2 regions of the Massilimicrobiota sp. An80 genome follow, and region 1 is predicted to be linked to the other one. Evidence: riboswitches for the same ligand, from Rfam matches in the RefSeq annotation. Region 1 holds a riboswitch; the other holds the start of a gene.
What was found. Region 1 has a riboswitch for lysine ahead of B5G32_RS04985 (transporter substrate-binding domain-containing protein). Riboswitches for the same ligand answer to the same signal wherever they lie in the genome.
Positions count from the first base shown of each region.

Region 1 (4,423 bases):
GTCAATGTCAACAAAAAAAGTATCATTTCTGATACTTTATCCATTTGCTTTTAAATAACGTTTTAAAAATGTTCGTGTACGTTCTTCTTGAGGATGTTCGAAGATTTGTTCAGGTGTCCCTTCTTCTGCAATCACACCCTGATCCATGAAAACAACACGTGTTGATACATCTTTCGCAAATTCCATTTCATGAGTGACAACAATCATTGTCAAACCTTCATCAGCGAGTTCTTTCATAATATTCAAAACATCGCCAACCATTTCTGGATCCAATGCACTTGTTGGTTCATCAAAAAGCAAAACTTCAGGACTCATACATAACGCTCTTGCGATAGCAACCCTTTGTTTTTGCCCACCTGATAATTGTACACTGCTTTTATTTGCAAAAGCACTCATACCCACTTTTTCTAAATATTTGAAAGCCATTTGTTTTGCTTCTTCTTTATTTCTTTTTAAAACCTTGATTTGTCCAATCATACAGTTTTCTAATACTGTTAAATTGTTGAATAGATTAAATCCCTGAAACACCATACCAACTTTAGAACGATATTGATTCACATTGAAGTGACGATCTAAAATATCCTGATCATGATATAAAATATGTCCATCATCTAATCTTTCTAATAAGTTAATACAACGTAATAATGTTGATTTTCCACTTCCACTTGAACCAATAATTGTCACAACTTCACCTTTATGTATATCAAAATTGATATCATGCAAAACTTCTAATTGCTTAAATCTCTTTTTTAAATGTTGTACTTGAATAATTGTATCCATAATATCTCCTAACTGCAAAAGTCCTTGCTTTGTTTTTCAGAATTCAATCTTTTTTCGATATAATTTAAAATAAAGGTACTGATTGTTGTTAAAAATAAATAAATGATTGCAGCAACCAAGAAACATTCAATATATTTCATATTTGATCCTGCCACAGATGTCGTCTGAAAATATAATTCTGTTACAGAAATAACATTCAGCATAGAACTGTCTTTGATATTAACAATCAACTGGTTCCCAATTGATGGAAATGTATTTTTAATAGCTTGTGGAAAAATCACTGATATAAGTGTCTGGCTTGTTGTCATTCCTAAACTCTTTGCAGCTTCACTCTGTCCTGCATCAACAGATTGAATACCTGCACGAATGATTTCAGCCATATATGCTCCTGTATTAATAGAGATAATAAACAATCCAGCAACTAAAGGAGTCCAATTGAAAGCAGGCTTTAATAAATAATATAAAAACATAGCCTGTACCATCATAGGTGTTCCTCTAAATACCCAGATATAAAAACCTGTAATCCATTTTCCTAAGCGTTTGAATAGACGACTGACTGATGAATCATAATCATTGATTTCAATAGCTCTTATACCACCTACAACTAACCCTATAAGAAAACCACAAACAGTTCCTACAACAGCATATAATAAAGTAATTTGAATACCGTAACTGAACAGAGACATATTTTCAACAAATATTTCCCATGCTTTTGCAAAATCAATACTCATAAATTATTCTCCTGCTGGCTGTCTATCAACAGCTTCAGTCATCAGTTGTTTTCTTTCATCTACCGTAATCTTATCTAAAGATGCCTGTACCTGTTTAAAGAATTCACTATCTCTTGTTCCTTCTTTTAAACCAATAGATACTGTTGTATCACATTCAAAACCTTTTCCTTCATCAAAATGTACAATTGTTAAATCTTTATTGGCTGCAACAACACCTTCAGCAACAGCCATTTCTGCAGTGATTCCATCAACATCTCCCTGTTGTAAAGCAACAACCATTTCAGGATAAGTGGCTTTTGCTGTAGCATGATGAACACCTTTGATCTGATCAATAACATCATCATAGTTTGTTCCTTTTTGCCCAACAACATTTTTACCACTGAATTGTTGGATATCTGTAAACTTTGCTTCTTCACCATCTTTACGTACAATCATAATCATACCTTCGCTATCGTAATATGGTGTTGTAAAATCAATACCTTCTTCTCTTGTTTCATTCGCTGTCATTCCAGCAATAATGGCATCAATTTCACCAGATTCCAAAGCCACTGTTAATCCATCCCATGATATTTTCTTAATCACAAGTTCTTTTCCTAAATCATCCGCAATTCTTTTGGCAATCTGTACATCATATCCATCTGCATATCCAGCATTACCTAATGATACTGTTGTATCACTTTCCTGACTTGTCTGCCAGTTAAATGGTGCATAAGAACATTCCATTCCCACAACAAACTGATCTTTATTGGCTGATGCCTGTTCACCACCACCACATCCAAATAAAGTCATTGCCATAGCCATAGCCACTAAAACTTTTCCTAATTTTTTCATATAAACCCTCTCTTTCTATATACACATAAAATAAAAGCCGTGCTATTAACACGACTTTAATGACCATATTAATAGCGCCTCTTCATTTTCATGAAGGAGTGTTATGAGTATTTCCCATAACCCCAAGATAGAGATTTGCCAATATCTATCTTTCGGCAATGATTACCTTTCCCATTCTTCTTCGTTTGCCAACTCCAAATGGTACTCTGATACACTGCTGCCTCTAATTCTTTTATTTTACGTTCTTTATGCTATACTCTTTTTCATGTCTTGTCAACTTTTTTCACATTTTTTCACAAAAAAATATGAATTCCTGCTGATTTTTTTAAGATACAGTCATCTGTTTTTCTTCAATAATTCCTTTTAACGTCTGTAATCGTTCAATACTTTCTTTGGTAAAGATATCTTCTGGATCTGCTGATCCTTCATTTGCTAACATAACAAGTGAAATCCAAACCAAAACATTATAAATATTAATCTTTTGATTTTCTTTATTGTTTTCAATACGTTCACGTGAAATCCATTCAATCTCTTTCATATGATTTTCTACAAAATCATCCAATTCATTAATATACGTATATCCCATATAATGGAATCTTTGAACCAGTCGAGATTGTGAAATCAGTTCTGAATCTCTTTCAAACTGAAATTGAAATTCTGTATGCAATTTTTCTAAAATATTATTAATGCGTGGTGATGTATTGACATATTGTGCCAATGAATTGGCATTGATATCTGTTTTTAAAACTTTTTCAATATGCACAATACCCTTATTATATTCATCGACTTCTCTTGCAATCTGTACAAATTCTTCATCTAACAATTCTAATGATGCTGAAAGACGTGTTAATCGTCTACGAATATCCTTAGGAATTTCATACTGTGATTTGTATCCTAGCCCATGTTCTATTTCTGCCCATGAATGTTGTAATGTCGTACGAATCTGTAATTCAAAAATAATATCTTTATACGCAGAATACTCAATCAATTGACATCTTTCATCATTAAATTTAATTAACAGATGCAAAGAATTATAACCAAAGTCAATACGATCATCATAATTTTTCTTTCTTTTATCATTATATTCTACAATATCAAAATTTTCTTTTACACAATCATAAATACGATCAACATCATTTTCAAATAAAGTAATAATACGACAAGCCACAACATCTGTAATTTGACGAATGTCCGTATATTTATTCTTATATGTGATTTTTTTCATTAATGCGCCTTCGCTTTTAATCCTAATCGCCATATTAGAAATACGAAAATGATGGGTATCAATAATACGTGTAAAAATATCTTCAATATCATGTTTCAAAGAACGATAAACGTCCTGATTATCATGATATTGTTTAATAATTTTCTTTGCAGAGTTATGCATAAAATCACCTCATATTTTCATTATACGCTCCTTATATGAAATATTCATGAACAAAACACATAAGAAAAAAATGTGGCTATATACCACATTTAACTCATATCAATGTAATGGACTTCTTTTCCTTTTAAATGAACATAAATGATTCCAATAAGACCAGCTATAATAAAAGCAATTGAAATCAATTGAGCCATACGAATTGGTCCAAACATAAGACTATCTGTACGTAATCCTTCAACTGGGAAACGCACTAAACCATAGAATAGGAAATAACTAAAGAATTGAACACCCTGGTGTTTTTGAAATCTTCTAATCACAAACACAATAAGCAAAAAAGCCATTATATTTCCCATTGATTCATATAAAAATGTAGGATGATGATATACCCCATTCATATACATATTATCAATAATGAATTGTGGAAGATGCAAAGACTGTAAAAATGATAAGCTAACTTCTCCTCCATATGCTTCATGATTGAAAAAGTTTCCCCATCTTCCAAGCGCCTGGGCAATCAATACGCCAGGCATAATGGCATCACCAGCCAGTAATAATGGAATATCATGCTTTTTAAAGAAATAATAACTATAAATCAGTCCTGCAAAGATTCCACCTTGAATAGCTAAACCGCCATGCCAAATAGCAAAAATCTCTAATGGTTGAGAAGCATACATTTCATCAAAGGTAAAAATAACAT
Region 1 covers NZ_NFHI01000012.1:27,282-31,704, reverse strand. The annotation lists gene B5G32_RS04995 (amino acid ABC transporter ATP-binding protein) at 37-780, opposite strand; gene B5G32_RS04990 (amino acid ABC transporter permease) at 789-1,511, opposite strand; gene B5G32_RS04985 (transporter substrate-binding domain-containing protein) at 1,515-2,342, opposite strand; lysine riboswitch at 2,407-2,576, opposite strand; gene B5G32_RS04980 (GTP pyrophosphokinase) at 2,668-3,729, opposite strand; gene lgt (prolipoprotein diacylglyceryl transferase) at 3,819-4,423, opposite strand, start outside.

Region 2 (4,423 bases), on a different contig from region 1:
ATATGTGTAGAATCGGCAATTTGTTGGATAGCTTTTAAATAAATGCCATTTCTAGCACTGAAACCAAATTTTGTATCTTTATGTCCAGTTTGAATATATCCATGTCCACCAGCTTTAATTTCTGGCACAACTCTTACAGTTGCATAAATGGTTTTATCGTATTGAGTTGCTATTTTTTCAATTAATTCTATCTCATAAAAATTATCAATCACAAAATGATCAACATCATGAGCTATCGCATAATCTATTTCAGATGGAAGTTTATTATTTCCATGGAAATAAATTTTATGAGGATCAAAACCAGCTTTTAAGGCAATAGAAATCTCTCCTGCACTCACACAGTCAATACCAATACCATATTCACTGGCAATTTTATATATCTCTAAACAACTAAATGACTTTGAAGCAAATAATGGCAAAACATTATCATACTTATCTAAAAACTTTGTTTTTAATTCTTCAAATTGATGTCTTATATGTCCTTCACTCATAACATAAAGTGGCGTTCCATATTTTTTAACTAAATCCATTGCATTGACATCATCAATATATAAACTACGATCCCTAATTTGAGCAAACTGTGTCTGTAAAACCATTGTTCTTCCCCTTTAATATAAATTCTTTAAACTAAATAAACCATTTTCTTTATCAGCAATCTTCAAACATGCTGAAATAGCCCCTTGTACAAAAACTTCTTTTGATAAAGCTGTATGTTTGACTTCAATAATTTCATCATGTCCCGCAAATAAAACACTATGTTCACCAAAAATTGTTCCAGCACGCACAGATTGAATACCAACTTCATTTCTTTCACGTTTATGATGAACAGTAGAACGATCATAAACTTCTTTTGTCTCTTCAATATCTTCATGAATCACATCATATAAAAGTTTAGCTGTTCCACTTGGTGCATCAATTTTTTGATTATGATGTTTTTCAATAATTTCAATATCATATCCATTTTCATAAAATTCTTTCGCTACTTCTTTGACAATCTTTGTTAACATAGAAACACCAAAAGATGTGTTATATGATTGAAAAATAGGAATTTGTGAAGATGCTTCTTCAATATGTAAAATTTGTTGTTCACTATATCCTGTAGTTGCTAGAACAAGTGCACAATGATTTCTAACACCAAATTTTAAAATATCATTTAAATTATCTGGATGCGAAAAATCAATAATAGCATCTACTTTTTCATGAACTTCATTTAAAGATGCATACATTTTTTCATCAATTTTCGCATCAAAGACAGGAGAAACAACACCAACTAAATTCATTTGGGCGTTATCTCTCACTGCTTGCGTTACTTTTTTACCCATTAAACCAAAACCATAAACCAATACATTCATATTAATAGCCCTTCTTTTCAAATCTTTCCATAGCATCAAATAATAATTGTTTATTTTTTTCTGTTGTTGGGATTAATGGTCTTCTGACCATTTCACCACATACACCCATTTTTTTCAGTGCAGCCTTAGGCATAATTGGATTGACATCAATAAATAAATATTTGCTGACATCATGGAAATCATATGCCATTTGTCTAGCTAAATCCATATCACCATGTAGCACAGCTTGAGCAAATTTTTCTGTTTCTCTTGGATAAAGATTAGATAAAACAGAAATGACCCCTTTTCCTCCCGCAGCAATAAACGGTAAAATATTATCATCACAACCACTATACATATCAAAATCTAAGTCTTTTGTGTGTGTTAAAACATCCATAGCATAAGCAATATTATCAGTTGCATCTTTCATAGCCTTAATATTTCTATGTTTAGCAAGTTCTACAACTGTATCTACTGCAATATTCATTCCTGTACGACCTGGTACATTATATATAATCATTGGAATATCAACACGATCTGCAATATAAGTATAATGATCAATTAAACCTCTTTGACTTGTCTTATTATAATAAGGTGTTACAACTAAAATAGCATCTGCGCCAACTTCTTTTGCAAACTTTGCTTTTTTCAAAGCTGTTTCTGTATCATTTGAACCAGCTCCCGCAATCACTTTCACACCTGTTCCTTTTGTCATTTCCATGACAATCTTTGTTAATTCAAATTCTTCATCAATATGAATTGTTGGTGTTTCTCCAGTTGTTCCATTCACTAAAAGAGCTTGTACTCCACCATCAATCATTCTTTGCACTTGTCTTTTAAAGCCATCATAATCAATACTTCCATCATCTAACATTGGTAATACAAGCGCAACTGCACTTCCTTCAAAAATTGGTTCCATAATTTTCCTCCTATTTATATTCATTTTGAATTTCTGACAAAGCTAAATCAACATATTCCAATGGAATCACACATGAAATAGATACTTCTGATGTTGTGACTTGAAGTAAAGGAATTTGATGTTTCCCTAATAATGTAAATAACATTGCAGCAACACCTACTTCATCTTTCATTTCATGACTTTCCAGTTTAATTTTCGCAACTTGTCTATTTTGATAAATTTGCATACGTGGATGTTTTGATCTTATTAACGATAAAGCACGATCTAAATTTTTCTGATCATCTTGACTACATGTAAAATCAATACGCATTTCATCTTCTAACATCACTTCAGAAATCATATCTATATTGACATTCATTGAAGAAATGGTTTGAAAAATATCTCCAACAAATAATGAATTCTTTTCTACATTCATGAATTTAACTTGAATAATATGATGATCTGATTCAATCAATTTCAATATTTCCACCTTCTTTAAAATAAAAAATTGCAATGGTACCATTGCAATAATAAATATTATTTTATTAAGGCAATAGCACACCACTTCATTACAAAGTGACAGTGATATAGATATTCTCTATACCCCCAGGCAATAATCACATGCAAATAATTATCCCTTCGGCAATCGTTCCTCCTTCTTTTTAGTTGCATCTATTGATAAAAGAACTCTTAACTCTTGCACCTCTATCTTTTTTTAATACTATCATATGACTTCATTGAAAGCAACCTTTATTTTTTGTTCAATTATGTTATACTTGTAAAAAAAGAAAAGAGGTTTTTATGATGATTATATTTTATACACTCCTATCCCTATTTCTTATTATAACACCTTTTCTGTATTTTCTTCGTATATTTGAACATATGAAAAAAAGTTGGCGTTATACTTTATCTATTTTAACACTTATAGCCATCATAACACTTCTTATAGAAGTCATTTTTCAACCAACATCCTCTTTATGGTTTGTTTGGAACAATATAATAAATTTTTATATCCTATGCTCTTTTTGTTTTTTTATATGGATTGGTTTATATCATTTATGGTGTCATATCATTCATCATAAACATCATTCTTTTTTTATAATATGTCTTTTACTTGTATCTATTTCTATAACTGGTTTAGGATATAGCTCTCATTTTCATAAAGAGATCACAGATTACCATGTCACTATTCCTAAAAATACGACTCTTTCATCATTAAAAATAGCCTTTATAAGTGATATTCATATTGGTAGTGGAACAAGCCCTCAACAAATCAAAAATCTTGTTGATACATTAAATCAAAATCAATATGACCTCATTTGTTTGGGTGGTGATATATTTGATGAAAATTCTCCTCAAGACTATATCGAACAAACATTAAAAATATTATCTGCTGCTCATTGCAAATATGGTATTTATGCAGTTGATGGTAACCATGAAAAATACATTTCTCTATCTAGTCAAAAACTTTATCAAAAATACAAAATCACTTATTTAAATGAAAAATTTGTATGTATTGATGGACTGTTTAATATAATAGGACGAGAAGATGTCAGTTTACATTCTTCAACTTCCATAGATACAATTTGTGAAAATATGGATAGTTCACTACCAACCATTGTTTTAGATCACAACCCTGGTCGATATAAAGAAAATCAAAAATATGCTGATATTCAGCTTTCTGGTCATACACATGCTGGACAGATTTTTCCTGGAAATGTCATTACCAATTTGCTTTATGATAATGATTATGGTTTATTGGTACAAGATCATCATTCATTAATTGTTTCCAGTGGTTATGGTTCATGGGGATTTCCTATAAGATTTATGACAAATTGTGAATATGTTGAAGTATATGTTTCATTTTAAGAAAAAATTTTTTTATGGTAGACTTTTGAATTCAAATAATATATCATATGAAAAGCGAGGTACAGGTATTATGGTTATAGAATTAGACAGTCAATTTGAAAATAGAAAAGAAATCATTGAAAATATTGTGAGAAAGGTTATTCAAGATCACACTATTGAAATATCTGATGTTTCTTTTGATAACTTAATTATTCATCTTTCTTTATGTATTTCTAGAGAAATCAATGGAACTTATATTCCAACAAGCGAAAGCCAGATTAATCATTTAAAAAGTCATGAATATTATGGTGTTTCTAAACAAATTATTGATCAGTTAGATCAACAA
Region 2 covers NZ_NFHI01000028.1:29,385-33,807, forward strand. The annotation lists gene lysA (diaminopimelate decarboxylase) at 1-596, opposite strand, end outside; gene dapB (4-hydroxy-tetrahydrodipicolinate reductase) at 609-1,352, opposite strand; gene dapA (4-hydroxy-tetrahydrodipicolinate synthase) at 1,354-2,250, opposite strand; gene B5G32_RS08765 (ACT domain-containing protein) at 2,261-2,719, opposite strand; lysine riboswitch at 2,776-2,945, opposite strand; gene B5G32_RS08770 (metallophosphoesterase) at 3,112-4,098, shown strand; gene B5G32_RS08775 (BglG family transcription antiterminator) at 4,169-4,423, shown strand, end outside.
Region 2: another riboswitch for lysine. It lies ahead of B5G32_RS08765 (ACT domain-containing protein); the one in region 1 lies ahead of B5G32_RS04985 (transporter substrate-binding domain-containing protein).